Regions from separate parts of the Enterobacter sp. QK-SA4 genome, predicted to be linked through region 1. Evidence: predicted binding sites of a transcription regulator. Region 1 holds the regulator's gene; each other region holds the start of a gene.
The links. The regulator PhoB, encoded in region 1, activates phosphate uptake and scavenging genes when phosphate is short. The targets are predictions, from matches to a motif close to CTGTCATAAAACTGNCNNAT.

Region 2: uvrB (excinuclease ABC subunit UvrB) is a predicted target of PhoB. The motif match lies at 6,081-6,100, and genes of this name have one in related genera.
Region 3: glpT (glycerol-3-phosphate transporter) is a predicted target of PhoB. The motif match lies at 6,811-6,830, and genes of this name have one in related genera.

The regions. Positions count from the first base shown of each region.
Region 1 is NZ_JBXFXH010000007.1:3,739,966-3,750,678, forward strand. It holds gene proY (proline-specific permease ProY) at 1-1,196, opposite strand, end outside; gene brnQ (branched-chain amino acid transporter carrier protein BrnQ) at 1,278-2,597, opposite strand; gene phoR (phosphate regulon sensor histidine kinase PhoR) at 3,007-4,302, opposite strand; gene phoB (phosphate response regulator transcription factor PhoB) at 4,324-5,013, opposite strand; gene sbcD (exonuclease subunit SbcD) at 5,201-6,406, shown strand; gene sbcC (exonuclease subunit SbcC) at 6,403-9,534, shown strand; gene mak (fructokinase) at 9,609-10,514, opposite strand; gene rdgC (recombination-associated protein RdgC) at 10,638-10,713, shown strand, end outside.
Region 2 is NZ_JBXFXH010000007.1:3,353,261-3,363,973, reverse strand. It holds gene bioA (adenosylmethionine--8-amino-7-oxononanoate transaminase) at 1-1,180, opposite strand, end outside; gene bioB (biotin synthase BioB) at 1,267-2,307, shown strand; gene bioF (8-amino-7-oxononanoate synthase) at 2,304-3,461, shown strand; gene bioC (malonyl-ACP O-methyltransferase BioC) at 3,445-4,200, shown strand; gene bioD (dethiobiotin synthase) at 4,193-4,894, shown strand; gene AC1VYI_RS17830 (ABC transporter ATP-binding protein) at 4,857-5,579, opposite strand; gene uvrB (excinuclease ABC subunit UvrB) at 6,332-8,347, shown strand; gene yvcK (uridine diphosphate-N-acetylglucosamine-binding protein YvcK) at 8,815-9,723, opposite strand; molybdenum cofactor riboswitch at 9,949-10,082, shown strand; gene moaA (GTP 3',8-cyclase MoaA) at 10,070-10,713, shown strand, end outside.
Region 3 is NZ_JBXFXH010000007.1:1,488,508-1,499,220, reverse strand. It holds gene ubiG (bifunctional 2-polyprenyl-6-hydroxyphenol methylase/3-demethylubiquinol 3-O-methyltransferase UbiG) at 1-107, shown strand, start outside; gene nrdA (class 1a ribonucleoside-diphosphate reductase subunit alpha) at 455-2,740, shown strand; gene nrdB (class Ia ribonucleoside-diphosphate reductase subunit beta) at 2,790-3,920, shown strand; gene yfaE (class I ribonucleotide reductase maintenance protein YfaE) at 3,920-4,174, shown strand; gene glpQ (glycerophosphodiester phosphodiesterase) at 4,280-5,338, opposite strand; gene glpT (glycerol-3-phosphate transporter) at 5,350-6,702, opposite strand; gene glpA (anaerobic glycerol-3-phosphate dehydrogenase subunit A) at 6,955-8,583, shown strand; gene glpB (glycerol-3-phosphate dehydrogenase subunit GlpB) at 8,573-9,790, shown strand; gene glpC (anaerobic glycerol-3-phosphate dehydrogenase subunit GlpC) at 9,787-10,713, shown strand, end outside.

The sequences.
Region 1 (10,713 bases):
GGTACTTTGAACTTCAGCGCTTTCGCCTCATCCGGTGACAGGCGACGGCGGAAGGCAATCTGCGACAGCAGGATCATGATCCACACCCACACCGTCGCGAAGGTTGCCAGGGACGCAATCACCAGGAAGACGTTCTCCGGCATGATGTAGTTCAGGTAAACCGAGAACAGCAGCGCCACGGTCATCACCACGACGGTCACCCACGGCGTGCCGCGGCGTGAGGTTTTGGCGAACACCTTCGGCGCACTGCCCTGCTCCGCCATGCCGTGCAGCATACGGCCCACGCCAAAGACGTCGCTGTTGATCGCCGAAAGCGACGCGGTCAGCACCACAAAGTTGAGAATGCTGGCCGCAAACGCAATGCCCATATGCTGGAAGGTCAGGACAAACGGGCTACCGTTGGTGCCTACCTGGTTCCACGGGTAGATGGACATGATCACGAACAGCGTACCCACATAAAACACCAGAATACGCATCGGCACCGAGTTGATCGCACGCGGAATGGATTTCTCCGGGTCTTTCGCTTCCCCGGCGGTGATACCGATAATCTCGATACCGCCGTAGGCGAACATCACCATCTGCAGCGACATCACCATCCCGAGCCAGCCGTTGCTGAAGAAGCCACCGTTGCTCCAGAGGTTGTGGATCCCGGTCGGCTGCCCGCCGTTGCCAATCCCCCAGATGATAATCCCAAAACCGGCCACAATCATGATGATGATGGTGGCGACCTTGAAGAAGGAGAACCAGAACTCCAGCTCGCCGAACACCTTCACGCTCATCAGGTTGACGGCGCAAATGATCAGCACCACGCTCAGCACCCAAATCCAGTGCGGTACCGCCGGGAACCAGACGCCCATGTAGATGCCAAATGCCGTCACGTCGGCAATCGCCACAATCAGGATTTCGAAGCAGTAGGTCCAGCCGGTGATAAACCCGGCCAGCGGGCCGAGGTTTTCCTGCGCGTAGCGGGAGAATGAGCTGGCGGAGGGGTTGTGAACCGACATTTCGCCGAGGGCGCGCATGATGATATACGCCGCCACGCCGCCGATAATGTACGCCAGCAGAACGCTGGGACCGGCCATTTTGATGGCATCTGCCGAGCCATAAAAAAGACCGGTGCCGATAGCAGAGCCCAGCGCCATAAAGCGGATGTGGCGCGTGCTCAATCCACGTTTAAGTTTGTTAGTGCTTTCCATTTAAATCTTGCCATTCAACACGAAAAAAACAAAAAACCACGGGGCCTTAAGCCCCGTGGTTAAACAGTTTGTTGCCGTTGATTAATGAGCGTTCGATGCGACCTGACGCCCTGCAGCACGGTCCCAGATAATCGCCAGAACCAGTGCAACAACGGTAGGCATCAGCCAGGCCAGCCCCTGCTCGGACAGCGGCAGACGCTGTGTCCATGCCGGCAGTATGTGCGCGAAAGCTGATGCTTTAATCCCGTCAAGGATACCAAAAATCAGGCTGATAAACATGGCTGGCGCAATAATTCGTGAAGAGTTGTTCCACCACGGGCGAGTAAAGCTCAGCACGACCAGCACGATACACGGCGGATAAATCGCCGTCAGCACCGGAATCGAGACCTGAATCAGGTGGCTCAGACCGAGGTTGGACACCGCCATAGAGAAGATGCCGAGGATAAACACCAGGGTGCGGTAAGAGAGCGGCAGATACTGTGCAAAGAACTCTGCGCAGGCGCAGGTCAGGCCAACCGCCGTCACCAGACACGCCAGGAAAATCAGCGCTGCCAGCAGCATACTGCCCGCACCGCCAAAGGTGTGCTGAACGTAGGCGTGCAGGATAGCCGCACCGTTGGCGTTCTGCTCAACCAGCATGGCGCTGTCGGAGCCCAGACGGAACAGCGCCAGATAGAGCAGCGTCAGCCCTACGCCAGCCATCAGACCGGCCCAGATGGTATAGCGGGTCAGCAGACGCGCTTCGGTCACACCGCGGGAACGCGCGGCGTTAACAATAACGATACCAAACACCATGGCGCCCAGCGTATCCATCGTCAGGTAGCCGTTCACAAAGCCGTTAGAGAACGCGGCGTTTTTATAGGCGTCCATCGCGTCGCTAATCGGGCCCGCTGGCCAGACGATGGCCGCTACCGCCAGAACAATCAGCGCCACAATTTTCAGCGGAGCCAGGAAGTTACCCACGGTATCCAGCAGTTTTCCCGGATAGAGGGAAACCAGAATCACGATCGCGAAGTAGATCAGGCTGTAGATAAACAGCGGCATCGCGCCGTCACCGGTCAGGGGAGCAATACCCACTTCGAAGGAAACGGTTGCCGTACGCGGGGTCGCAAACAGCGGGCCAACGGCGAGATAGCAGACGGTTGCCAGCAGAACGCCCGCCACTTTGCCAATCGGGGTGCTGAGGCTATCCACACCGCCGCCGACTTTCGCCAGCGCAACGACGGTCAGAACCGGCAGACCCACGGCAGTAATCAGGAAACCAAACGCGGCGGTCCAGACGTGTTCACCCGCCTGTAAGCCAACCATTGGAGGGAAAATGATGTTGCCTGCGCCAACGAACAGCGCAAATGTCATAAAGCCCAGCGCGATGATGTCACGCGATTTTAAGTGATGGGTCATAAAACCTTACTGCCTGTGGATGTGGTGTTGAAAACATTGAGATTTTCGATTTCCCTGACGGGACGATACAGCCGAAAATTTGCTCAATTTCAGCGGGAAATGCTCCCGTCCTGGCGTGGAGAAGAATAGTTTTTCGATTTACCACGCAAATACAGTCGGTCTGACAGTATCTGGGGCGCAATTTAAACGCTTATAACGTTTAAAGGCAAGGTGGGATCGCAAAACCAGAACAATATGCCATCATGAAAATACACCTCAGAACAATACGCTATTTATAAGAAAAACCCATGGCTAATCATGCGAACAAAAAACAGTCAGCCGTATAAAATTCATCCGCGTTTCGCTTGACTGCAAAGCAAACGGGCCAGCAGACGCTGACCCGTGGAAAGGTAAAATGACACGCCTGCCGTCAGGCGATCTTTTTGGCAATTAATCGTTCCGGAATAACGAAACTGAAGCGGGTTCCTTTACCCAGCGTACTCTGAATATCGAGACGGCTTTCATGGTGATTCACCGCGTGTTTCACAATTGCCAGCCCCAGACCGCTTCCGCCAGTCTGCCGGGATCGCGCTTTATCCACACGGTAAAAGCGCTCGGTCAGGCGCGGAATATGCTCAGGCGCAATTCCCGGCCCGTTGTCTTCCACGCTAAACTCAGCCCCCGTTGGGGCATGATGCCAGCGCACCACGATATTCGTCCCCTCCGGCGTATGATTCACCGCGTTATACACCAGGTTGGAAATGGCGCTACGCAGTTCATCTTCGCTGCCCAGCACCTTCAGCGTATTGTCGACCTCAAAGGCCAGGTGATGCTTTTTGTGGCTTAGCGTCTGCGCTTCACGCTCAACGACCCGCAGCATCATCGGCACATCAATGGTGTCATTTAGCGCGAGCGTTGGCGCCGCTTCAATCTTCGAGAGCGTCAGCAGCTGCTTCACCAGCCCTTCCATCCGGTGCGTTTGCTCGCGCATGGTGTGCAGCGCTTTTTCACGCGGCGCGCCTTCCAGCGTTTGCTCCTGCATCATCTCCAGGTATCCCTGAAGCACGGTCAGCGGGGTACGCAGTTCGTGACTGACGTTGGCGAAGAAGTTGCGACGCGCCCCTTCCAGCTGGTGCATCTGGGTGACATCGCGCGCCACCATCAGCCACTGCTTATCGCTGTAGGGCATCACGCGGATTTCCAGATGGCGACCATTATTGAGCTTCAGATTGTGCGGGCGGGTAAAATCACGCTTTTTCAGATACAGCGTAAATTCGGGATAGCGTAGAAGGTTGAGGATATTCTGGCCATTGTCGTCGGGCCAGCGCAGGCCCAGCAGCTGTTGCGCAAGGCCGTTACACCAGAAGATCGTCCCTTCTTCGGTCGTCAGAATAACGGCATCCGGCAGCGACTCTGCACCGCTGCGAAAACGCTTAATCAGGCTTCCCAGCTCGCGGCGACGCTTTTTATTACGCATCTGCATCTGATGCAGACCGTACAGCAGCGGCTCCCAGCTGCCGCTTCCCGGCGGCGGCGTCATACTTCGGTCAACCCACAGCCACCAGGAGAGGCGCAGCAGGTTCCAGAAATGCCAGATCAGCAGCCCGGTGACCGACGCCAGCAGAAACCACGGCAGGTGTCCAAGAAAGGCCCCCAGAAGGAAGGCCGGAATACAGCATAAGATCAGTTCAAAGACGAGCCTTTTCCATGACAGACGTTCCAGCACGCGTCACACTCCTGTCATTGTTCAGAAACGGGTAGAAAAACGATAACCCGTGCCGCGGACCGTCTGCACCATGCGATCGTGGCCGCTCAGTTCCAGTGCTTTTCGCAGGCGGCGAATATGTACGTCAACCGTCCGGTCTTCGACATACACGTTAGTTCCCCAGACGTTATTCAGCAACTGCTCGCGGCTGTAAACGCGTTCCGGGTGGGTCATAAAGAAGTGCAGGAGTTTAAATTCGGTAGGCCCCATGTCGAGAGGATTTTCACCGGTCATGACGCGGTGTGAGGTGGGGTCAAGGCTCAGCCCCTGCATCTCAATCACCTCTTCCACCGCCATCGGCGAAATACGGCGCATCACGGCTTTAATGCGGGCAACCAGCTCTTTTGGGGAGAACGGTTTTGTAATGTAATCGTCCGCGCCGGTCTCCAGACCGCGCACGCGATCCTCTTCTTCTCCGCGCGCCGTGAGCATCACAACCGGGATGTCGCGGGTCAGCGCTTCACGCTTCAGGTGTTTGATAAACTGCAGTCCGGAGCCGCCGGGCAACATCCAGTCCAGCAGAATCAGATCGGGCCAGGGTTCATTCAGCTGGTTCACTGCGCTGTCATAATCTTCCGCTTCAACCGGCTGGAAGCCGTTTTGCTCGAGCACGAAGCACACCATTTCACGAATTGGAGCTTCATCTTCTACGACCAGAATACGTCTCGCCATACTTTGCCCTGTCTTATCTTATTTAAGTTACAAGTTTGTAATTCGGCGCCATTATGCGTCAGATTTATGACAGATTTATGAAAAACAGTACCACGATAAGGGGCAAACCGTTGTTTTATTACAGCGGTTATTTTCCCGTCTCTGAACGTTTATAATCCTGCTTTCTCTTTTTTGCCACGGATCAGCTATGCGCATACTTCACACCTCGGACTGGCATCTGGGTCAAAATTTTTACAGCAAAAGCCGTGCGGCTGAACATGAAGCCTTCCTGAACTGGCTGCTGGAAACGGCCCGGACGCACGAGGTGGACGCGATTATTGTGGCGGGTGACATCTTTGATACCGGCTCACCCCCCAGTTATGCGCGTGAACTGTACAACCGCTTCGTGGTGAATTTGCAGCAAACCGGCTGTCATCTGGTGATTGTCGCCGGCAACCATGATTCCGTCGCGACGCTCAATGAATCCCGCGACATCCTGGCATTTCTCAATACCACCGTCGTCGCCAGCGCCGGGCACGCCCCGCAGATCCTGAAAAAACGCGACGGCACGCCGGGGGCGGTGCTGTGCCCCATTCCCTTTTTACGGCCGCGCGACATCGTGCAAAGCCAGGCGGGGCTGTCGGGTGCGGAAAAGCAGCAGCATCTATTACAGGCCATCACCGACTATTATCACCAGCAGCACGCCGATGCCTGCGCCCTGCGCGGCGACCAGCCGATTCCGGTGATTGCGACGGGGCATCTCACCACCGTCGGGGCCAGTAAAAGTGACGCGGTACGTGACATCTATATCGGCACGCTGGATGCCTTTCCGGCGCAGAACTTCCCGCCAGCCGACTACATTGCGCTCGGGCACATACACCGGGCTCAGATCGTCGGCGGCAGCGAGCACATCCGCTACTGCGGCTCGCCAATTTCGCTCAGCTTTGACGAAACGGGCAAGGCCAAATCCGTCCATCTGGTGAGCTTCTCCGAAGGAAAACTTCACGCCGTCGAGACGCTGGAGGTGCCCGTCACCCAGCCTCTGGCGGTGCTGAAGGGCGATCTTGACGCCATTACCGCCCAGCTTGAGCAGTGGCGCGGAACAGCGCTTAACCCGCCCATCTGGCTGGATATCGAAATCACCACCGACGACTACCTGCACGATATGCAGCGAAAAATTCAGGCGCTGACGGAAGATTTACCCGTCGAAGTCTTACTGGTACGCCGCAGCCGCGAGCAGCGAGAGAAAATTCTGTTAAGCGCTCAACGCGAAACGCTCAGTGAACTGCGGGTTGAAGAGGTGTTTGAACGCAGGCTCTCGCAGGAGGAAATTGACGACGCGAAGCGCGCAAGACTCAGCGAACTGTTCAGCCATACCCTGCATGCGCTCAATGATGAGGAAGAAAACGCATGAAAATTTTGAGCCTGCGTCTGAAAAATCTCAACTCCCTCAAGGGCGAGTGGAAAATTGACTTTACCGCGGAGCCGTTTGCCAGCAACGGTCTGTTTGCCATCACCGGCGCAACCGGGGCAGGTAAAACCACCCTGCTTGACGCCATCTGTCTGGCGCTTTATCACGAAACGCCACGCCTGCAGAAGGTTTCTCAGGCGCAAAACGACCTGATGACGCGCGACACCGCCGAGTGCCTGGCGGAAGTGGAGTTCGAGGTAAAAGGCACCGCCTATCGCGCATTCTGGAGCCAGAACCGCGCGCGCAACCAGCCGGACGGAAACCTGCAGGCGCCGCGCGTGGAGCTGGCGCGCTGCGAAGATGGCAAAATCCTGGCCGACAAAGTGACGGATAAACTGGAGCAAACCGCCGCGCTCACCGGGCTGGACTATGGCCGCTTCACCCGCTCCATGCTGCTCTCACAGGGGCAGTTTGCCGCCTTCCTTAATGCCAAGCCGAGCGATCGCGCCGAGCTGCTGGAGGAGCTGACCGGCACCGAGATCTACGGCCAGATTTCCGCCATGGTGTTTGAGAAACACAAAGCCGCCCGCAGCGTGCTTGAAAAGTGCGAGGCGCAGGCGGCGGGCGTCGTGCTGTTGAGCGAAGAGCAACAGCAGCAGTTGCAGCAAAGTTTGCAGGTGCTTACTGACGAAGAGAAAACCCTGCTGGTTCAGCAGCAAAGCCAACAGAAAGATTTTCAGTGGCTTACGCGCCATGATGAGCTCGTGCTTGAGCAGCAGCGCGTCACCGCGATGCAGCAGCAGGCGCAGCAGGCGCTGACGAACGCTGCGCCAGAGCTGGCAAAGCTCCAGCTTGCTCTGCCCGCCGCCCAGCTTCGACCGCTTTGGGAGCACCAGCAGGAGCAAACCGCGCGCCTGGCGCAAACCCAGCAGCGAATTATTGAAGTAAATACTCGCTTACAAGCCAAAACCGCGCTGCGCGCGCGGATCCGTCATACCGCCCAGCGGAATCATGAGCAGCTTCAGACCGAACTGACGGCGCTGGCGCAGTGGCTGGCGGAGCACGAACGCTATCGCCTGCTGGGGCAGGAGATTGCCGGCTGGCGTGCCCAGTTCTCTCAGCTTAACCGCGACAAAACGCAGTTAGCCTCGCTTGCTGCGCGGATGGGGGAATTACGCAACAGGCTGGCTGAGATGCCGGAAAATTCGCTGACGCTGACGGCAGATGAGGTCAGCGCGGCTATGGAGCAGCAGTCCCGGTCACGCACGCTGCGTCAGCGGCTGACGTCGCTGCATGCCCGCTATCAGCCGCTGCAAAAGCGCCTGCGCCAGAGCGGTGAAAGCGTGCTGAAGGCCCAGGCCGAACAAAACAAACTCAATGAAACGCTGACGCTGCGTCGCCAGCAGTACAAAGAGAAACACCAGCACTATCTGGACCTCAAGGCCCTCTGCGAAACCGAAGCGACGATCAAAAAGCTGGAACATTATCGTTCGCAGCTTGAGGCCGGCAAACCCTGTCCGCTGTGCGGCTCCAGCGAGCATCCCGCCGTTGCGCAATACCAGTCGCTTGAGCTGACGGATAACCAGCGCCGCCGTGATGACCTGGAAAAAGAGGTCGCCGCCCTTAAAGAGGAAGGGCTGCTGGTGCTGGGGCAGGTAAATGCCCTGACGCAGCAGATCCAGCGCGAGACAGACGACGCCCAGACGCTTTCTCAGGAAGAGCAAGCGCTCACTAAAGAGTGGGTGGCGGCCTGCACGTCCCTGAACATTACCTTGAATATTCAGGACGATATCGCGCCATGGTTGAACGAACAGGAACATTACGAGCGCCAGCTTTATCAGCTCAGTCAGCGTCTCACCCTGCAGAACCAACTGAGCGAACAGGAAACGCAGGAGCGGCAGTATCAGCAGCAGCTGGCGGCCACGCGGCAGGCGCTGGAGCATGCCCTGCTCGCGCTCTCACTTAACGCACCTGAAGAGAGTCAGGAAGCCGCCTGGCTTCAGGCCCGTGAAGCTGAATTCGCGCAGTGGCAGGAGAAACAAACGCAGCACGGCGTGCTTCAGGAACGTATAAACGCCCTGAAGCCACTGCTCGACGCGCTTCCGGCAACGAACAGCGAAGACGCCGAACCGGTTATTCCTGATAACTGGCGCGCCATCCACGACGAATGCGTGTCGCTGCAAAGCCAGCTGAGGGCGCAACAGCAGCAGGAAGCGCTGGAGCGAGAGCGCCTGCAGCAGTCGCAGACGCAGTTCACCGCGGCGCTCTCCGCGAGCTGCTTTGCCGATCGGGACGCGTTTCTTGCCGCCCTGCTGGATGACGATGCCATTCGCCACCTCGAACAGCGAAAGCAGTCGCTGGAAAACCAGATACAGCAGGCCGCGGCGCTGTGCGGGCAAGCGAACCAACAGCTGCAGTCTCATCTGGCGCAGAGGCCGCAAGGGCTCGACGCCGATCTATCCACGCTGCAAATCCAGCTGCAGCAGCTGGCGCAACAGCTGCGCGAGAACACCACGCATCAGGGCGAGATCCGTCAGCAGCTTAAGCAGGACAGCGATAACCGGCAGCACCAGCTGGCGTTGATGCAGCAAATTGAAGAGGCCGCGCGCCAGGCGGATGACTGGGGGTACCTGAACGCACTGATCGGCTCCAGCACCGGCGACAAGTTCCGTAAGTTCGCCCAGGGGCTGACGCTGGACAATCTTGTCTGGCTTGCTAACCAGCAGCTTAACCGTCTGCACGGGCGTTATTTATTGCAGCGTAAGGCCAGCGACGCGCTGGAGCTGGAAGTGGTGGATACGTGGCAGGCGGATGCGGTCCGCGATACCCGCACCCTCTCCGGCGGCGAGAGCTTCCTGGTCAGCCTGGCGCTGGCGCTGGCGCTTTCCGATCTGGTGAGTCATAAAACGCGGATCGATTCGCTGTTCCTGGATGAAGGGTTCGGCACGCTCGACAGTGAAACGCTGGATACCGCGCTGGATGCGCTCGACGCGCTGAACGCCACCGGGAAAACCATCGGCGTGATCAGCCACGTTGAGGCGATGAAAGAGCGCATTCCGGTGCAGATCAAGGTGAAGAAGATCAACGGGCTGGGGTACAGCAGGCTGGATAAGGTGTTTGCGGTGGAATAAATGGGGATCGGTGCGGTCTGGTGCCCTCACCCTGGCCCTCTCCCACAGGGAGAGGGAATAAACATTATTTGCTTTTATTCCGGCCACAGCCACGCCGCGCCGCGCACGCCGCTGGAGTCACCGTGGACAGCTTTGCGGATCGGGGTTTCACACTCGCCGCCGAAGACCCACTGTTTGACAAGGTTCGGAACCGTGGCGTACAGCCGGTCAACGTTGCTCATGCCGCCGCCGAGCACAATCACGTCCGGATCGAGAATATTCACCACGTGCGCCAGGGATTTCGCCAGCCGCATTTCGTAGCGGCTAAGGGCCAGTTCGGCGACCGGATCCTGTTCTTCGACCAGACGCATGATTTCGTTGCCCTTTAACGGCTGGCCGCTTAAGCGGTGGTAATCGGTCGCAAAACCGGTGCCGGAGATAAACGTCTCAATACAGCCCTGCTTTCCGCAGTAGCACGGCACTTCAGCGCGGTATTTAAGCTCGTCTTCATCCATCCACGGCAGCGGGTTGTGTCCCCACTCGCCTGCCGTGCCGTTGCCGCCGATATGGGCACGCCCGCCGAACGCCACGCCCGCTCCGCAGCCGGTACCAATGATCACTGCAAACACGGTCTGGGCACCGGCCGCCGCGCCGTCGATGGCCTCAGAGACCGCCAGACAGTTGGCGTCGTTGGCCAGACGCACTTCCCGGTTCAGACGTTGGCTCAAATCTTTGTCAAACGGCTGACCGTTGAGCCAGGTGGAGTTGGCATTTTTAACCACCCCGGTATACGGCGAGATCGACCCCGGGATCCCCATCCCGACGCTGCCGGTTTGCCCTGTCGCCTGCTCTGCCATCTCAACCAGGCTGGCAATCGTCTCGATAGTCTGGTGATAATCATCGCGCGGTGTCGGTAAACGGTGGCGGAACAGCTGCTCCCCCTGCTCGCTCAGTGCGATGACTTCTGTTTTGGTGCCGCCCAAATCGATCCCAATACGCACAAGACTCTCCTCATTATTTTGATTATCAACAGAGTAGAAGCACGCTTCCCGATTAGCAATGCAAGCGATGCGACAATTCGTTATCATGCCCGCTGATTTAACGACAAGGCCGTGGAAATTATCATGCTGTGGTTCAAAAATTTGATGGTTTACCGTCTCAGCCGCGACGTTTCGCTGCGTGCAGAAGAGATGGAAAAAC
Region 2 (10,713 bases), 390 kb from region 1:
CGAAAGGCCGCACCCAGACGCCCTGCTCAACGAAGAAGCGCTGCAGCGCCGCCATATTCACCGGATGGGTGGTTTCAATCACGCCGATGGCGCCCAGCACGCGCACGTCTGCCACGAAATTTGCGCCAGAGGCGGCGCTCAGCTCCTCTTTCAGCTGCGCCTCAATCGCCGCCACCTGCGTCTGCCACTCGCCGCTCTCCAGAATGGCGAGGCTTTCGCTTGCGACGGCGCAGGCCAGCGGGTTGCCCATAAACGTCGGGCCGTGCATAAAGCAGCCGGCCTCGCCGTCGCTGATGGTGTCGGCCACCTGGCGGGTCGTGAGCGTGGCGGAGAGCGTCATGGTGCCGCCGGTCAGCGCCTTGCCCAGACACAGTATATCCGGCGCAATGCCCGCATGTTCGCAGGCAAACAGCCTGCCGGTGCGGCCAAAGCCGGTGGCGATCTCATCGGCAATCAGCAGAATGCCCTCGCGGTCGCACATCTTGCGAATACGCCTCAGCCATTCCGGATGGTACATCCGCATTCCGCCTGCGCCCTGCACAATCGGCTCCAGGATCACGGCGGCGATTTCATGGCGATGCGCCGCCATCAGCCGCGCGAAGCCGACCATGTCCATCTCGTTCCACTCGCCGTCGAAACGGCTCTGCGGGGCAGGGGCAAACAGGTTTTCCGGCAGATAGCCTTTCCACAGGCTGTGCATCGAGTTGTCCGGATCGCACACCGACATCGCCCCGAAGGTATCCCCGTGATAGCCGTTGCGGAAGGTGAGGAAGCGCTGGCGCGTTTCACCCTTCGCGTGCCAGTACTGCAGCGCCATTTTCATCGCCACTTCCACCGCCACGGAGCCGGAATCGGCCAGGAACACGCACTCCAGCGATTCAGGCGTCATCGCCACCAGGCGACGGCATAAATCCACCGCGGGCTGATGGGTGATTCCGCCAAACATCACATGCGACATCTGGTCAATCTGCGCCTTCATCGCCGCATTCAGGCGCGGGTGGTTGTACCCGTGAATGGCCGCCCACCACGAAGACATCCCGTCAACGAGCTGTTCGCCGCTGGCGAGGTGCAGCTCGCAGCCGTGGGCCGAGGCCACCGGATAAACGGGAAGAGGGCGGGTAGTGGAAGTGTAAGGGTGCCAGATATGCTGCTTGTCGAAGGCGAGATCGTCCTGGGTCATAATCGACTTGTAAACCATTTTGAAAAGTTTTAGGTTTACGAGTATAAACCGAACCGAAAATTAACAAAACCCTTTGGAGAAGCCCGATGGCTCACCACGCACGCTGGACGATGTCGCAAGTCACTGAATTATTCAACAAACCTTTCCTTGAGCTGATGTTCGAAGCCCAACAGGTGCATCGTCAGCACTTCGATCCGCGCCATGTTCAGGTCAGCACGCTGCTGTCGATCAAAACCGGTGCCTGTCCTGAAGACTGCAAATATTGCCCGCAGAGCGCGCGCTACAAAACCGGTCTCGAATCCGAACGGCTGATGGAAGTGGAGCAGGTGCTCGACTCCGCTCGCAAGGCGAAAAACGCCGGCTCGACCCGCTTCTGCATGGGCGCGGCGTGGAAGAACCCGCACGACCGCGACATGCCGTATCTGGAGCAGATGGTGAAGGGCGTGAAGGAGATGGGCCTCGAAGCCTGTATGACGCTCGGCACATTAAACGAGGAGCAGGCGCAGCGCCTCTCCGCCGCAGGGCTGGACTACTACAACCACAACCTCGACACCTCGCCGGAGTTTTACGGCAACATCATCACCACGCGGACCTATCAGGAGCGTCTGGACACGCTGGATAAAGTGCGTGACGCGGGGATCAAGGTCTGCTCGGGCGGTATTGTCGGCTTAGGCGAAACGGTGAAAGACCGCGCGGGCCTGCTGCTGCAGTTGGCAAACCTGCCGACCCCGCCGGAAAGCGTGCCGATCAACATGCTGGTGAAGGTTAAGGGAACGCCGCTGGCGGATAACGACGACGTGGATGCGTTTGATTTTATTCGCACCATCGCGGTGGCGCGCATCATGATGCCGACCTCTTTCGTGCGCCTCTCTGCCGGTCGCGAGCAGATGAACGAGCAGACCCAGGCGATGTGCTTTATGGCCGGAGCCAACTCCATCTTCTACGGCTGCAAGCTGCTGACCACGCCGAACCCGGAAGAGGACAAAGACGTTCAGCTGTTCCGCAAGCTGGGGCTTAACCCGCATCAGACCGAGGTGCTGACGGGCGATAACGAGCAACAGCAGCAGCTGGAGCAGCAGATTTTCAACGCCGACACCGACCAGTTCTACAACGCGGCAGCCGTATGACCTGGCAGGCACGCATTAATACCGCGCTGGAGGAACGCCGGGCGGCAGAGGCGTTTCGCATTCGCAGGGTGGTGGAAAACGGCGCGGGCCGTTTTCTTACCCGCGAGGGGCGGCAGTTTTGTAATTTCTCCAGCAACGACTATCTCGGGCTGAGCCAGCATCCTGCCATCATCCGCGCCTGGCAGCAGGGTGCGGAGCGGTTTGGCGTGGGCAGCGGCGGCTCGGGACACGTCAGCGGCTACACCACGGCGCATCAGGCGCTGGAAGAGGCGCTTGCCGACTGGCTCGGCTACCCGCGCGCGCTGCTGTTCATCTCCGGCTTTGCCGCCAACCAGGCGGTCATTACCGCCCTGATGGGAAAAGAGGACCGGATTGTCGCCGACCGCCTGAGCCACGCCTCGCTGCTGGAGGCGGCAAATTTAAGCCCGGCGCAGCTGCGCCGCTTTGCCCATAACGATGCGGGGCAGCTCGCCGCGCTGCTGGATAAACCCTGCGACGGACAGCAGCTGGCGGTCACCGAAGGGGTGTTCAGCATGGACGGCGACAGCGCGCCGCTTGCCGCGCTGCACGAGGCCGCAAAGCGGCAAAACGCCTGGCTGCTGGTTGACGATGCCCACGGCATTGGCGTAATGGGTGGCGAAGGTCGCGGCAGCGCGCATCAGCAAAACGTAAAGCCGGAGCTGCTGATCGTCACCTTCGGCAAAGGCTTTGGCGTCAGCGGCGCCGCCGTGCTGTGCAGCGAGTCCGTCGCCGACTATCTGCTGCAGTTTGCCCGACACCTGATCTACAGCACCAGCATGCCCCCGGCACAGGCAGTGGCGCTGTCTGCGTCGCTGGCGGTGATCCGCAGCGCGGAAGGGGATGAACGTCGTCAGCGGCTGGCAGAGCATATCTCCCGCTTCCGCAAGGGGCTAGCGGCGCTGCCCTTCCACAGCCCCGATTCGCAGAGCGCCATCCAGCCGGTGATTGTCGGCGAAAACGGCCGCGCGCTGGCGCTGGCACAGGCGCTGCGCGAGCGCGGCATGTGGGTTACAGCCATTCGCCCGCCAACGGTCCCGCCGGGCACCGCGCGGCTGCGTTTAACCCTGACGGCGGCGCATGAGGCTCGGGATATCCAGACGCTGCTGGAGGCGCTCCATGACGCCGGTGAATAAACAGGCCGTCGCGGCGGCATTTGGTCGGGCCGCGCAGAGCTATTCGCAGCACGATGAGCTGCAGCGTTTGAGCGCGCAGGGGCTTCTGGCCGCGCTTGGCGAGAACCGTTTTCCGCAGGTGCTGGACGCCGGATGTGGTCCCGGCAGCAACAGCAGCTACTGGCGCGGGACGGGAAGCCAGGTGACGGCTATCGACCTCTCGGACCAGATGCTCGACGAGGCGCGTCAGAGGCAGGCAGCGGATCGCTATCTGCTGGCGGATATCGAGGCGATCCCGCTGGCGGATGCGCAGTTCGATCTGGTCTGGAGTCATCTGGCGGTCCAGTGGTGCAGCAGCCTGCCGCAGGCCTTACGCGAGCTTTATCGCGTTGCGCGACCGGGCGGGAAGGTGGCCTTTACCACACTGCTGGAAAGCTCGCTGCCGGAGCTAAATCAGGCGTGGAAAGCGGTGGATGAGCAGCCGCACGTTAACCGCTTTTTATCGCATGAGCAGGTGACGCAGGCGCTGGCAGGCTGGCGCTACCGCAGCACGGTGCAGACCATCACCCTCAATTTTGGCGATGCGTTCAGCGCCATGCGTTCGCTGAAGGGCATCGGCGCCACGCACCTGCACGCCGGACGGGAGAAAAAACCGCTCACCCGGGGCCAGCTGCAGCGTCTGGAGCTGGCCTGGCCTCAGCAGCGGGGACATTTCCCGCTCTCTTATCAACTTTTTCATGGGATTATCGAACGTGAGTGAACGTTATTTTGTCACCGGAACGGATACGGAAGTGGGAAAAACGGTGGCCAGCTCGGCGCTGCTGCAGGCGGCGCGAAAGCTTGGGAAAAACACCGCCGGATATAAGCCGGTTGCTTCCGGCAGCGAGATGACGGCGGAAGGGTTACGCAATACCGACGCGCTGGCGCTCCAGCGTAACAGCACGCGTGAGCTTGCCTATTCAGCGGTGAATCCGTACACCTTTGCCGAGCCGACCTCGCCGCACATCATCAGCGCTGACGAAGGTCGTCCGATTGATTTCACCGTGCTGTCAGCCGGGTTACGGACGCTGGAAAGCCAGGCCGACTGGGTGCTGGTGGAAGGCGCAGGCGGCTGGTTTACGCCGCTTTCGGACACGCAGACGTTTGCTGACTGGGTGCAGGCCGAGCAGCTTCCCGTCATTCTGGTCGTCGGCGTCAGGCTGGGCTGCATCAATCACGCCATGTTGACCGCGCAGGCCGTACAGCAGGCCGGGCTGACGCTGGCGGGCTGGATAGCCAACGACGTGGTTGCGCCGGGGAAACGACACCAGGAGTATCTGGCGACGCTCAGGCGCGTACTTCCCGCCCCGTGCCTCGGGGAAATTCCCTGGCTTGCTGACGGCGTGGAAAATACCGACACCGGGCGTTATCTCGATCTCAGCGTCTTGCTTTCCGCGACATCCAGTGCGCGATAAGCTCGTCATCCAGCTCGTTAACGTGGCCCTGCGCCACGTTACGCCCGCGATAGAGCATGCAGAAGCGGTCCGCAACCCGGCGGATAAACGACAGTTGCTGCTCCGCTAATAGCACCGTCATACCTAACTCCCGGTTTAAGCGCACCAGCAGCTGCCCCAGCTTCTGGGCGAAGCTGTGTCCTGCGCCGTGCAGGGGCTCATCGAGGATCAGCAGGTGCGGACGGTTCACCAGCGCATTAGCCAGCGCCAGCTGGTACTGGTCGTCCGGAGAGAGCGTGTTGGCGCGGGCCTGACGCAATGCGTAGAGCGCCGGAAACAGGTCGTAAACGTCACTTTTCGCCTCCGGGTTGGGTTTCCCCATCGCCCGCATGGCGATATGCAGATTCTCCTCAATCGTTAACTGGGAGAAGATCCGCCTGTCCTGCGGGACATAGCCTATCCCCGGTCCTGAGCGCTGTTCTGGCGGCAGGTTAAGCAAGTCGCGCGGCGGCGCGCCCGCCTCGTGCCAGATGATGCTGCCGCTTTCAACGGGCACTCTCCCGGCGATGCAATTCATGAGGGTGGTTTTCCCCATCCCCGGCAGGCCAACGACGCCTGTACACATCCCTTGCGGAAAATCCAAATTCACGTTCCATAGCGTATGTTGGCTTCCGTAAAACTGATTCACAGCACGCAGACTCAACATCTTTTTCTCCTTAAAAATGTGTGTAGGTGAGGCTCGGGTTTGAATCTGCAAAACCCCTGCCAGAAACCGAAAAGTGTTCAAAAAAACGGCTTTTTTAGGAATAAGTCACCAGAGAGGGGCTGAGATAAAAGGGAATTGCACATCGACGGTGCTGGAGGTGGTGAGTTGTGGTGCAGAACCCGAAATGATGAAAATGTGAGCAAGATCCCATCGGTTGGTTATGAATGACGCAACTGTTAATCATCAAAAAATAGCTATAAAATTTTTTTACTGCGGTCTCGTGGGAAAAACCGGGAATTTGCCGAGCGCCAGTCTGCATGGGCTGGAAGCAGTTATCCACTATTCCTGTGGATAACCATGTGCATTAGAGTTAGAAAACACGCGATAAGCGAGAGAAGACGCGGCTTACGCCCAAATTGGCGCGAAACGCGGCTTTAGAAAATATCGTTTATTATTTAATTGCTTAGATAAAAGCAATTCCCGTCATGAAAGTGTCACCCGTTGCCACAAAACTATCATTACCTGGCTTGACAAATGTTAAAAAAGAAAAAGTTCTGGGGATAACCTGACCTGACTGGTGTTTTATATTGTCACAGTCCAAATTTTGGCCGCTATCGCGCTAATCATTCAGGCGCTATGCTAAATATCCTGACATGCTACTGGTTTTTCATCCAGTGTTTTTTACTGGCATTCCTGGCAACAACGAGTAAAATTACTCACCTGCCGCTTATAACGTCATCAGGTTGTCGCCCATGAGTAAACCGTTCAAATTGAATTCTGCTTTCCGTCCATCTGGCGATCAGCCTGAGGCGATCCGTCGTCTGGAAGAGGGGCTGGAAGACGGGCTGGCGCACCAGACGCTGCTGGGGGTAACCGGCTCGGGTAAAACGTTCACCATCGCCAACGTGATTGCGGATCTCCAGCGCCCAACGATGGTGCTGGCACCCAACAAAACCCTGGCCGCGCAGCTTTACGGCGAGATGAAAGAGTTCTTCCCGGAAAACGCGGTGGAGTATTTCGTCTCCTACTACGATTACTACCAGCCTGAAGCCTACGTACCGAGCTCTGACACCTTCATCGAGAAGGATGCCTCGGTGAACGAACACATCGAACAGATGCGTCTGTCGGCCACGAAGGCGCTTCTGGAGCGTCGCGATGTGGTCGTCGTCGCGTCGGTTTCCGCGATCTACGGTCTGGGCGATCCGGATCTCTATCTCAAGATGATGCTGCACCTGACGCAGGGGATGATCATCGACCAGCGCGCCATCGTTCGTCGTCTGGCGGAGCTGCAGTATGCCCGTAACGATCAGGCGTTCCAGCGCGGCACCTTCCGCGTACGCGGTGAGGTGATCGACATCTTCCCGGCGGAATCGGACGATATGGCGCTGCGCGTCGAGCTGTTTGACGAAGAGGTTGAACGCCTGTCGCTCTTCGACCCGCTGACCGGACACATTGAATCAGTGATCCAGCGCTTCACCATCTACCCGAAAACGCACTACGTGACGCCGCGCGAGCGTATCGTGCAGGCGATGGAAGAGATCAAAGTGGAGCTGGCCGAGCGCCGTAAGGTGCTGCTGGCGAACAATAAGCTGCTGGAAGAGCAGCGCCTGAGCCAGCGTACCCAGTTTGACCTTGAGATGATGAACGAGCTGGGCTATTGCTCCGGCATTGAAAACTACTCGCGCTTCCTCTCCGGGCGCGGGCCGGGCGAGCCGCCGCCGACGCTGTTTGACTACCTTCCGGCAGACGGTTTGCTGGTGATCGACGAATCCCACGTCACGATCCCGCAGATCGGCGGGATGTACCGCGGTGATCGGGCGCGTAAAGAGACGCTGGTAGAGTACGGGTTCCGCCTGCCGTCAGCGCTGGATAACCGTCCGATGAAGTTTGAAGAATTTGAGGCATTAGCGCCGCAAACCATTTACGTCTCGGCCACGCCGGGCAACTACGAGCTGGAGAAATCCGGTGAAGACGTTGTCGATCAGGTTGTGCGTCCGACCGGATTGCTCGACCCGATTATTGAAGTTCGTCCAGTGGCTACGCAGGTGGACGATCTGCTCTCAGAGATCCGCGCCCGTTCCGCCATCAACGAGCGCGTGCTGGTGACCACGCTCACCAAGCGTATGGCGGAAGACCTCACCGAGTATCTCGAAGAGCACGGCGAGAAGGTGCGCTATCTGCATTCGGATATCGACACCGTGGAGCGCATGGAGATTATCCGCGATCTGCGTCTGGGCGAGTTTGACGTGCTGGTGGGGATCAACCTGCTGCGAGAAGGTCTGGACATGCCGGAAGTCTCGCTGGTGGCGATTCTGGATGCGGACAAAGAGGGTTTCCTGCGTTCTGAACGCTCCCTGATCCAGACCATCGGCCGTGCCGCGCGTAACGTCAACGGGAAAGCGATTCTGTACGGTGACAAAATCACCCCGTCGATGGCGAAAGCGATTGGCGAAACGGAGCGCCGCCGCGAGAAACAGCAGCGCTACAACGAAGAGCACGGCATTACCCCGCAGGGGCTGAACAAGAAGGTGGTGGATATTCTGGCGCTGGGTCAGAACATTGCCAAAACCAAAGCGAAAGGTCGCGGCAAGGCGCGTTCAGTGGTGGAAGAGGATACCGTCGTGCTGACGCCGAAAGCGCTGCAGCAGAAAATCCACGAGCTGGAAGGGCAGATGATGCAGCACGCGCAGAACCTGGAGTTCGAAGAAGCGGCGCAGATCCGCGACCAGCTTCATCAGCTGCGGGATCTTTTCATCGCGGCATCGTGAGTAAAGCGTTGTTTTCTCCCTCTCCCCGTGGGAGAGGGATCCCCAGTAATTTTTGAACAGAAGCAATAACGTTGTTTCAGAGCGATTGAAGGCTATCAGCGATGCTCTGGTCCGGCTGTAAATCGCTGAGGTGTTTCCTGCAGGCCGGGGCGAGGCGCAGGGATGCGCCGAGAGGGCGGGCTTTACAGGGACGTTACCTCCGCCCTTACCCGATAAGCCGAAAGGAATAAGCCGAGGGCACCGCGAAGCGGCGATTTACCGCCGGGAGCCCGGGTCGCCAGGGTGGTGGCGATTGAGCCACCCTGGCACGTTCACAGGCCATGTCGTTACAGAGTAGCAAGGAACATAAAGTGAACGGAATGACCACCAGAGTCGTATGTTCCCCTTCACCTCAGCCCTCTCCCTCAAGGGAGGGGGGGCGTCCGTGCGGGCATTATTATGAGGGCATCAGGCCGCACAAAACGAACCTAACCCAGCGCCTGAATCGCCTTCTCCAGCGCCTCGCGCAGCAGGTGACGGTCATGGCGATATTTAATATCACTCGCTTCCAGTGGCTCCTGCACGACCACGCGGTCGCCAATACCCGACACATCCACCTTCGGTCCGACCACGACGCCGTCGATAATTTTTTTACCGACGTACTGCTCCATTAATTCAAGCTTATCTGCCAGCGACAGGCTCGCCGCCGCCGGACTCAGTTCACGTCCCAGGTTACCGATGTAAACCATCGGGGCAGGGGTGCGGCGCAGCGCCTGCGCCAGCTCTTTCACCAGCAGAATGGGCATCAGGCTGGTATAAAAACTGCCCGGACCGATCAGGATAAGATCCGCTTCTCCGATGGCCTCCACCGCTTCTCGCGTGGCGGGCACGCTCGGATAGGTCATTAACTCCGTGGGCGGCAGGATGAGCTGGTCAATATTCACCTCGCCGTAAACTTCATGCCCTTCGGCGTCGATGGCCATCAAGTCTACCGGTTGTTCTGACATGGGGATCAGGAATGCGTCAACTTTCAGCAGATTACGGATTAAGTTGATGGCTTCCAGAGGCCGTACGCTCAGGTGATCCAATGCCTTTAACATCAGATTTCCAAGGTTATGCCCGGAAAGTTCGCCATTACCGCCAAAACGGTACTCAAACATCGCCGATGCGACGCTCGGCTCGGTAATTAACTGGTTCAGGCAGTTGCGCATATCTCCCCAGGCAATGCCGCCTTCGGCACGACGAATGCGCCCGGTTGAGCCGCCGTTATCGGTGGTGGTCACTATCCCTGTCAGCCTTGAGCCGAGTGACGACAAAGAGGACATAACCCGGCCCAAGCCGTGTCCTCCGCCAAGAGCGACCACTCGGTCAAGATCCGCAAAAGTGCGATTGCGCATACGTATTCCTTATCACGTTCGATCGCGTAACAGTAACCTAACTACCCCTAAAAGACGATGCCTCACCCGATGCAAAATGACGTATATCAATGTGAAAATGCGGTTTTTAGGTATTCTGTAGCGAAAATGCAGGATTGATTCGCTATATACGTAACTATATAGCGAAAGGCGATAATGGCGCCGTGAGAATTTACGCGCTACTATCGCCCTAACCACGTTTTCAAAATTGAAAACATACACTCTAGCCCTTGTGCCTGTGTCGAAAGATATGGCGCTCTGGCCGTGGCGAATTTGCCACCAGGGTACAGAAAGAAATGACTGTGCCTCCCGATCTGGAAAGGTGTACATGGCTTCACAACTTACTGATGCTTTCGCGCGTAAGTTTTATTACTTACGTCTGTCGATTACCGATGTGTGCAACTTCCGTTGCGCCTACTGCCTGCCCGATGGCTACAAACCGGGCAGCGTCACCAATAACGGCTTTCTCTCCGTGGATGAAGTGCGCCGCGTCACGCGCGCCTTCTCTGAGCTCGGCACCGAAAAAGTGCGTCTGACCGGCGGCGAACCCTCTCTGCGCCGCGATTTCCCCGACATCATTGCCGCCGTGCGTGAAAACGAACGTATCCGCCAGATTGCGGTGACCACCAACGGTTACCGCATGGCGCGCGACGTGGCGAACTGGCGCGATGCGGGGCTGACGGCGATCAACGTCAGCGTCGATAGCCTGGACGCCCGTCAGTTCCACGCCATTACCGGCCAGGATAAATTTCAGCAGGTCATGGACGGCATCGACGCGGCATTTGCGGCCGGGTTCGAGAAGGTCAAAGTCAACACGGTGCTGATGCGCGATGTAAACCACCATCAGCTGGACACCTTCCTGGCGTGGATCCAATCCCGCCCCATTCAGCTGCGTTTTATCGAGCTGATGGAAACCGGCGAGGGCAGCGAGCTGTTCCGTCGCCATCACATCTCCGGCATGGTGCTGCGCGA
Region 3 (10,713 bases), 2.3 Mb from region 1:
AGCAGCACATCACCGGCCTGCACTACAATCCGCTAACCAATAAATTCAAACTCGCACCGGGCGTTGATGTTAACTATATGTTGCACACAACCGCCAAAAACGACTAACGTCATTCGTTATTCTTATAAAGATTGCGCGACATCATGTTGCGCAATTCTGACCTCCCGTTGAAGAAATCAGCACTCGATCAAATTTTGAATTTTTTTTCTTAATTATTGACATGTCTTCCAGGCCTTACGGTACGAGGACTTAGCCTTTTTTACCCTTTCACAACCTCAATTTAACGCCAAAATCAACCCTTGTGCTGAAAAGATTCGATACTAGAATACTCACCATATAGCGTTTTTCTTATCGCAAACCCCCTACATGTAGTATTTATCCACAGAGTTAGTCACAAGACGGATCTGTGGATAAACGGGGGATATTTTTTATTTCACGGACAGGTAAAACCCACATGAATCAGAGTCTGCTGGTGACAAAGCGCGACGGTACTACCGAGCGTATCAATCTGGACAAAATCCATCGAGTTCTCGACTGGGCAGCAGAAGGACTGAACAACGTATCTATCTCCCAGGTTGAACTGCGTTCTCACATTCAGTTCTACGACGGCATCAAAACGTCTGATATCCACGAAACGATCATTAAAGCAGCGGCAGACCTCATCTCCCGCGAAGCACCGGATTATCAGTACCTCGCTGCACGTCTGGCGATTTTCCATCTGCGTAAAAAAGCCTACGGTCAGTTTGAGCCGCCGAAGCTTTACGATCACGTGGTGAAAATGGTTGAGCTGGGCAAATACGACACGCATCTGCTGGAAGACTATACGGAAGAAGAGTTCGAGCAGATGAACGGGTTTATCGATCACTGGCGCGACATGAACTTCTCCTACGCGGCGGTGAAGCAGCTCGAAGGCAAATACCTGGTTCAGAACCGTGTAACCGGTGAGATCTACGAAAGCGCCCAGTTCCTCTATATTCTGGTGGCCGCCTGCCTGTTCTCTAACTACCCGCGTGACACCCGTCTGGAATACGTGAAGCGTTTCTACGATGCGGTATCCACGTTCAAGATTTCTCTGCCGACGCCAATCATGTCTGGCGTGCGTACTCCAACCCGTCAGTTCAGCTCCTGCGTACTGATCGAGTGTGGGGACAGCCTGGATTCCATCAACGCCACCTCCAGCGCCATCGTGAAATACGTCTCCCAGCGTGCCGGTATCGGCATCAACGCCGGTCGCATCCGTGCGCTGGGCAGCCCGATTCGCGGCGGTGAAGCGTTCCACACCGGCTGTATCCCGTTCTATAAACACTTCCAGACGGCCGTAAAATCCTGCTCTCAGGGCGGCGTGCGCGGCGGTGCTGCGACCCTGTTCTACCCGATGTGGCACCTGGAAGTGGAAAGCCTGCTGGTCCTGAAAAACAACCGCGGCGTGGAAGGCAACCGCGTGCGTCACATGGACTACGGCGTGCAGATCAACAAGCTGATGTACACCCGTCTGCTGAAAGGCGAAGACATTACGCTGTTCAGCCCGTCCGACGTTCCGGGCCTGTATGACGCGTTCTTTGCCGATCAGGACGAGTTCGAGCGTCTGTACACCAAATACGAAAAAGACGACAGCATCCGTAAGCAGCGCGTGAAGGCGGTAGACCTGTTCTCTCTGATGATGCAGGAACGCGCCTCTACCGGCCGTATTTACATCCAGAACGTGGACCACTGCAACACCCACAGCCCGTTTGATCCAGTAGTTGCGCCAGTGCGCCAGTCTAACCTGTGCCTGGAGATCGCCCTGCCGACCAAACCGCTGGAAGACGTGAACGACGAAAACGGCGAAATCGCGCTGTGTACGCTGTCCGCGTTCAACCTGGGCGCGATTAAGAGCCTGGACGAGCTGGAAGAGCTGGCCGTGCTGGCGGTTCGCGCGCTCGACGCCCTGCTGGACTACCAGGATTACCCGATCCCGGCCGCTAAACGCGGTGCGATGGGCCGCCGTACCCTGGGTATCGGCGTGATCAACTTCGCCTACTGGCTGGCGAAAAACGGCAAGCGTTACTCCGACGGCAGCGCTAACAATCTGACGCACCAGACGTTCGAAGCGATTCAGTACTACCTGATGAAAGCCTCTAACGAGCTGGCGAAAGAGCAAGGCGCGTGCCCGTGGTTCAACGAAACCACCTACGCGAAAGGCATTCTGCCAATCGACACCTACAAGAAAGACCTGGATGCGATCGTCAGCGAGCCGCTGCATCTCGATTGGGAAGGCCTGCGCGAGTCCATCAAGACCCACGGCTTGCGTAACTCTACGCTCTCTGCCCTGATGCCGTCCGAGACCTCTTCGCAGATCTCTAACGCCACCAACGGTATTGAACCGCCGCGCGGCCACGTCAGCATCAAAGCGTCGAAAGACGGCGTGCTGCGTCAGGTGGTACCGGACTACGAAACGCTGGGCAACAACTACGAGCTGCTGTGGGAAATGCCAAACAACGACGGCTACCTGCAGCTGGTGGGTATCATGCAGAAGTTTATCGACCAGTCGATCTCTGCCAATACCAACTATGACCCGACGCGCTTCCCGTCCGGCAAGGTACCGATGCAGCAATTGCTGAAAGACCTGCTCACCGCCTACAAATTTGGCGTGAAAACCCTGTACTATCACAACACCCGTGACGGTGCGGAAGACGCGCAGGACGACATGGTACCGTCAATTCAGGACGATGGCTGCGAAAGCGGCGCATGTAAGATCTAATGAAGGGCGGGGATATCCCCGCCTTTATTTCGTAAGACAGGACACACTCATGGCATATACCACCTTTTCACAGACGAAAAACGACCAGCTCAAAGAGCCGATGTTCTTCGGCCAGCCGGTCAACGTGGCACGCTACGATCAGCAAAAATATGACATCTTCGAAAAGCTGATTGAAAAGCAACTCTCCTTCTTCTGGCGCCCGGAAGAAGTGGACGTCTCCCGCGACCGTATTGACTACCAGTCGCTGCCGGATCACGAAAAACATATCTTCATCAGCAACCTGAAGTACCAGACGCTGCTGGACTCCATTCAGGGTCGTAGCCCGAACGTGGCGCTGCTGCCGCTGATCTCCATTCCGGAGCTGGAAACCTGGGTGGAAACCTGGGCGTTCTCCGAGACTATCCACTCCCGCTCTTACACCCACATCATCCGCAACATCGTGAACGATCCGGCGGTGGTGTTTGACGATATCGTCACCAACGAGCAGATCCAGAAGCGCGCGGAAGGCATTGCCCATTACTACGACGAGCTGATCGAGATGACCAGCTACTGGCATCTGCTGGGCGAAGGTACGCACAACGTGAACGGTAAAACCATCACCGTGAACCTGCGCGCGCTGAAAAAACAGCTTTACCTGTGCCTGATGAGCGTCAACGCGCTGGAAGCGATCCGCTTCTACGTGAGCTTCGCCTGCTCCTTCGCCTTTGCCGAGCGCAAGCTGATGGAAGGCAACGCCAAAATCATCCGTCTGATCGCCCGCGATGAAGCCCTGCACCTGACCGGTACCCAGCACATGCTGAACCTGCTGCGCAGCGGTACGGACGATCCGGAGATGGCGGAAATCGCCGAAGAGTGCAAGCAGGAGTGCTACGACCTGTTCGTGCTGGCGGCTCAGCAGGAGAAAGAGTGGGCCGACTACCTGTTCCGCGACGGCTCCATGATTGGCCTGAATAAAGACATCCTGTGCCAGTACGTTGAGTACATCACCAACATCCGCATGCAGGCCGTCGGTCTTGACCTGCCATTCCAGACGCGCTCTAACCCGATTCCGTGGATCAACACCTGGCTGGTGTCCGATAACGTGCAGGTTGCGCCGCAGGAAGTGGAAGTCAGCTCTTATCTGGTCGGTCAGATTGATTCTGAAGTCAACACCGACGACCTGAGCAACTTCCAGCTCTGATGTCACGCGTCACGTTAAGTCTTTCCGGCACTGAGGTGCTGTGTCGGGAGGAGCACCCTTCTCTGCTGGTGGCGCTTGAGGCGCATCAGGTAGAAGTAGAGTACCAGTGTCGTTCCGGCTACTGCGGCTCCTGCCGCTGCCGCCTGGTCGCCGGCCAGGTGGACTGGCTGACCGAGCCGCTGGCCTTTATCAACGAAGGGGAAATTTTGCCCTGCTGCTGCCGGGCAAAAGGCGATATAGAGATCGAGATGTGATGTTGTCCTTATCCCCTCTCCCGGTGGGAGAGGGTTAGGGTGAGGGCATCAGGCCGCAGAGCCAGATTGTCGGGTGGCGGCTTCGCCTTACCCGACCTGCCAAACCTACTTCCGGTGAATGAATTCGACCGCTTTATCCGGGAAATCCGTAAACAGTCCGTCCACGCCCGCCTGGTTATACAACACCTCATAAAGCTGATTCACGTCCGTGGCATACGGCGGCAGCTGGTCTGCACGCACGGTATACGGATGTACCTGCATCCTGCTGGCGTGCGCCTCTTTCACCATCGCCGTCAGCTTCACGTGGCCCGGCGCTGAGCCTTCCGCCACCAGCATGTGGTAATCCGGCCCGATGCCGTCGGCGTACTGCGCAATCTGCTTCATCGCGCCCGGCTTAAACATCCAGTCGTAGTTATAGTTCACCCACTTGCCGTCCGGCTGCTTCTCCTGGGTTTCATTCCAGTCGGTATAGGCAATCAGCTGCACCAGATTGAGGTTCATCCCCATCTTCGGCTCCAGCTCGGTTTTGATGCGCTTCAGCTCGGCGGCGTCAAAGCACTGCAGGTAGACTTTGTCCTTCTTGCTGGTGTAGCCGTACTGTTTCAGCACCTCCAGCGTCTTCGCGGCAATGTCTTTGCCTTCCTGATGGTGGAACCACGGCGCTTTGATCTCCGGGTAGATGCCGATATTTTTACCGGTTGAGTGGTTCAGCCCCTGAACAAACTCAATCTCTTCCTGGAAGGTATGGATCCGGAAGTCAGATTTGCCCATCGGGAAACGTCCCGGATAGACCTGCACCCTCTTGCCGTTTTCGATCTCGAAGCCTTCGGTAAACTTCAGGGAACGGATCTCCGCCAGGGTGAAATCAATGGCATAGTAGCGGCCATCTTTTCGCGCGCGGTCCGGGAAACGCTCCGCCACGTCCGTCACGCGGTCCAGGTAGTGGTCATGCAGTACGACCAGCTGGTCGTCCTTGGTCATCACCAGATCCTGCTCCAGATAATCCGCGCCCTGGGCATAGGCCATCGCTTTCGCCGGGAGCGTATGCTCCGGCAGATAGCCGCTGGCGCCGCGGTGGGCGATAACGATTTTATCCGCCGCCAGCGCGGAGCCTGTCATCAGGCCCGCCAGCAGCAGGCCGGTTGTTACGTAAGATAATTTCATCGCAATGCTCCTTATTGACGACGCGCCAGCACTTCCGCGTGGTGACGTTTCTCACCGATCATGACCACAATGAGCAGCAGTACCGCCAGCACGCTGCCGCCGATCATCACCATAAAGCCGCCGTCCCAGCCGAAGAAGTCAACGGTGTAGCCCACAATGGCGCTCGCCGCGACCGAACCGCCGAGGTAGCCGAACAGGCCGGTAAAGCCTGCCGCCGTGCCCGCCGCTTTTTTCGGCGCCAGCTCCAGCGCGTGCAGGCCGATCAGCATTACCGGACCATAAATCAGGAAGCCGATAACGATCATGCAGGCCATGTCTACTGATGGGTTGCCCGGCGGGTTGAGCCAGTAAACGACGGTCGCGATGGTGACCAGGGTCATAAAGAACACGCCCGTCGCCCCGCGGTTGCCTTTAAACACTTTGTCCGACATCCAGCCGCAAAGCAGCGTGCCCGGGATCCCGGCATATTCATACAGGAAATAGGCCCAGGAAGACTTATCCAGCGCGAAGTGCTTAACCTCTTTCAGGTAGGTTGGCGACCAGTCGAGGATGCCGTAGCGCAGCAGGTAAACGAACACGTTTGCCACCGCGATGTACCACAGCAGCTTGTTCGGCAGCACGTACTTCATGAAGATCTGTTTGGCGGTCAGCTCTTCTTCGTGCTCCTTGCTGTAATCATCTGGATAATCGTTTTTGTACTCTTCAATCGGCGGCAGGCCGCAGGACTGCGGCGTATCGCGCATCAGGGCGAAGGCAATAATCGCCACCAGAATGGCGCCAAAGGCAGGCATATAGAGCGCCGCGTGCCAGTCGTTGAACCAGGCCATCCCCAGCAGGAACAGCAGCGGCGGAATACCGCCGCCCACGTTATGCGCGCAGTTCCACACCGACACGATGCCGCCGCGTTCCTTCTGCGACCACCAGTGCACCATGGTACGTCCGCACGGCGGCCACCCCATCCCCTGGAACCAGCCGCAGAGGAACAGCAGCACGAACATAATCGCAATACTGGACGTCGCCCACGGCACAAAGCCCATGAACAGCATGACCGCGGCCGCCAGGATCAGGCCGGCGGGCAGGAACACGCGCGGATTCGAGCGATCCGACACGGAACCCATGATGAATTTGGAAAAACCGTAGGCGATTGAGATCCCCGACAGCGCGAAACCCAGATCGCCGCGGGAGAAGCCCTGCTCCACCAGATACGGCATGGCGAGCGCGAAGTTTTTACGTACAAGGTAGTACGCCGCGTACCCGAAGAAAATTCCCAGGAAAATTTGCCAGCGCAGACGGCGGTATAGCGGATCAATTTCTGCCTCTGGCAGACGCGCCCTGTGCGGCGCAGGTTTGAAGATACTGAGCATAACAGCCTCCGTGGCCTTGAATTGAATGGGCAGGTGGCTCGCACCTGAATTCCAGAGGCGGGGATGTTAAGAAATCACGGTGATTGTTACTGTGAATCAACGCACAGATTGTTACAGAAATATGTCAGAATGCGCAAAAAAGCGCATGAAATCACGTTTCACTTTCGAATTTCGCGCGTTTATGTTCGAAATCAAACAAACCACACTATTGATATGGCTAAATGATAAAAAAACGAACATAGAGGGTAAACAATGACCATTCACGATCCTCGCCACAGCGATGTGATAATCATTGGCGGTGGCGCAACCGGCGCCGGGATCGCACGCGACTGCGCCCTTCGCGGCTTGAGCGTCACGCTGCTGGAGCGCCACGATATCGCCACGGGCGCAACCGGGCGTAACCACGGCCTGCTGCACAGCGGCGCGCGGTATGCGGTCACCGACGGTGAATCCGCACGCGAATGTATTGCTGAAAACCAGATCCTCAAGCGTATCGCCCGCCACTGCATTGAGCCAACCAACGGCCTCTTTATTACTCTTCCCGAAGATGATCTCGCCTTTCAGGACACCTTTATTACCGCCTGCACTGCGGCGGGCATTCAGGCTGAGGCCATGGACCCGGCGCTGGCGCGGCGACTGGAACCGTCGGTTAACCCGGCGCTTATCGGCGCGGTGAAAGTGCCTGACGGCACCGTTGACCCCTTCCGCCTGACGGCCGCCAATATGCTGGACGCCCGCGAGCATGGCGCGCGCATCCTGACCGGGCACGAAGTGACCGGGCTTATCCGCGAGGGGAATCGTATCTGCGGCGTGCGGATCCTTGATACGCAGTACAACGAACACAGCGAGCTGTATGCCGCCGTGGTGGTCAACGCGGCGGGGATCTGGGGGCAGCGCATCGCGGAATACGCGGACCTGTCGGTGCGCATGTTCCCGGCGAAAGGCTCGCTGCTGATCCTCGACCACCGCATTAATAACCACGTGATTAACCGCTGCCGCAAGCCGTCCGATGCCGATATCCTGGTGCCGGGCGACACCATTTCGTTAATCGGTACCACCTCAACCCACGTGGATTACAGCGAGATTGACTACAACCGCGTGACCGCCGAAGAGGTCGACGTCCTGCTGCGCGAAGGGGAAAAACTGGCCCCGGTGATGGCGCAGACGCGTATTCTGCGCGCCTACGCGGGCGTGCGTCCGCTGGTTGCCAGCGACAACGACCCGAGCGGACGTAACGTCAGCCGGGGAATCGTGCTGCTCGATCACGCCGAGCGCGACGGCATGGACGGGTTTATCACCATCACCGGCGGCAAGCTGATGACCTACCGCCTGATGGCCGAGTGGGCGACCGATGCCGTCTGCCGCAAGCTGGGGAATACCGAAACATGCGTGACGGCAGACCAGCCGCTGCCCGGCTCGCGTCAGTCCACCGAAAAAACGCTGCAAAAAATCATCTCCCTGCCCGCGCCGCTGCGCGGATCCGCGATTTACCGCCACGGCGACAGAACGCCGCAGTGGCTCGGTGAAGGACGCCTGAGCCGCAGCCTGGTATGCGAGTGCGAAGCCGTCACCGCCGGTGAGGTGCAGTACGCGGTGGAGAGCCTGACGGTCACAAGCCTGCTCGATCTTCGTCGCCGCACCCGCGTGGGAATGGGTACCTGTCAGGGCGAACTGTGCGCCTGTCGTGCCGCCGGGCTGCTGCAGCGTTTTCATACCACCACCGCCACCCAGTCGCTCGATCAGCTCAGCGCGTTTTTAAACGAGCGCTGGAAAGGCATTCAGCCTGTCGCCTGGGGCGATGCCCTGCGCGAAAGCGAATTTACCCGCTGGGTCTACCAGGGGCTTTGCGGTCTTGAGAAGGAGCGACGCGATGAAATTTGATACCGTAATCGTCGGCGGCGGGCTGGCAGGCCTGCTCTGCGGCATCAAGCTCTCGAAGCAGGGTCTTCGCTGCGCCATTATCACCCGGGGCCAGAGCGCCCTGCACTTCTCGTCGGGCTCTCTGGATCTGGTGGACGAAGCGTACCGCGACAAGCTGCCGCCGGAGCACCCGTATCACCTGATTGGCGCCCAGCATATTGACCGCTTTGCGCTGGAGACCGAAGCGCTACTGGCGGACTGCGGCGCGCGTCTGAAGGGAAGCGCCCGGCTCAATCATCAGCGCGTCACCCCGCTCGGCACCCTGCGCTCTGCCTGGCTCAGCCCGGAAGAAGTGCCCGTTGCTCCCTTCAATGCCGCACGCGTCCGGGTCGTGGGCATTAGCGGCTTTCTGGATTTTCAGCCCCATCTCGCGGCCGCGTCGCTCTGTCGTCAGGGCGTCAATGCCGAAACGGCAGAGATAGAGCTTCCTGAGCTTGATGTCCTGCGCGACAACCCGAGCGAGTTTCGCGCGGTGAATATCGCCCGTTTTCTGGATAACGAGGACAAATGGCCGCTGCTGTATGACGCGCTCAGACCGCTCAGCGATAGCTGTGATGCCCTGCTGATGCCCGCCTGCTTCGGTTTACGCGACAACCGGCTCTGGCGCTGGCTCTCGGATCGTCTGCCCTGCACGCTCGGCCTGCTGCCAACCCTTCCCCCTTCCGTACCCGGCATTCGCCTGCATACCCAGCTCCAGCGCCAGTTTGTCGCGCAGGGCGGCGTGTGGATAGCGGGTGATGAGGTGAAAAAAATCACCCTGACCGACGGCGCGGTGAGCGAAATCTGGACGCGCAACCACGACGATATTCCGCTTCGTGCCCGCTATACGGTGCTGGCAAGCGGCAGCTTCTTCAGCAACGGGCTGCTGAGCAGCCGGGAGGGCATCCGGGAAGCCATCATGGGGCTGGATGTTCGTCAGCGAGCCTCCCGCGCGGACTGGTATCAGAGCGATTTCTTCTCGCCGCAGCCCTGGCAGCAGTTTGGCGTGATCGTCGATAACCAGTTACATCCGCAACTTTCCGGTAAGCCCGTCAGTAATCTCTTTGCCATCGGCTCGCTGCTGGGCGGGTACGATCCCATTGCCCAGGGATGCGGTGGCGGAGTCTGCGCCGTCACGGCGCTGTATGTGGCAGAGCAGATTAGCCAGCGCACGGAGGCTGAACAATGAACGACACCCGTTTTGAAAGCTGCATTAAATGCACGCTGTGTACCACCGTCTGCCCGGTGAGCGGGGTCAACCCACGCTATCCCGGGCCAAAGCAGGCCGGGCCGGACGGCGAGCGTCTGCGCCTGAAGGACGGCAAGCTGTACGACGAGGCGCTGAAATACTGCATCAACTGCAAACGCTGCGAAGTCGCCTGCCCGTCGGATGTGAAAATCGGCGATATCATCCAGCGCGCCCGGGCGCGCTACAGCACGCAAAAGCCGACGCTGCGTGACGCTATTCTGAGCCACACCGATCTGATGGGCAGCGTCTCGACGCCGTTTGCCCCGCTGGTGAATGCCGCGACCTCTCTCAAACCGGTGCGCCAGCTGCTGGATGCCACGCTGAAGATAGACCATCACCGCAGCCTGCCGAAATATTCTCACGGCACCTTCCGCCGCTGGTACAAATCCGTTGCGGCGGAACAGGCGCAGTACGCCGATCAGGTGGCCTTCTTCCACGGCTGCTATGTGAACTACAACCACCCGCAGTTGGGTAAAGATCTGCTGAAGGTACTGAACGCCATGGGAACGGGCGTTCAGCTACTGAACAAAGAGAAGTGCTGCGGCGTGCCGCTGATTGCTAACGGGTTTACCGATAAAGCGCGCAGTCAGGCTCGAAGCAATGTCACCTCCCTGCGTGAAGCCATCGTCGACAAAGGCATACCGGTGCTGGCGACCTCGTCCACCTGTACCTTCACCCTGCGCGATGAGTACCCGCATCTGCTGGACGTGGATAACACCGGCCTGCGAGAGCACATCGAGCTGGCAACACGCTTCCTGTGGCGCAAGCTGGACAGCGGGCAGACGTTGCCGCTGGGGAAAGTACCCCTGAAAGTGGTGTATCACACGCCGTGTCATATGGAGAAAATGGGCTGGTCGCTCTAT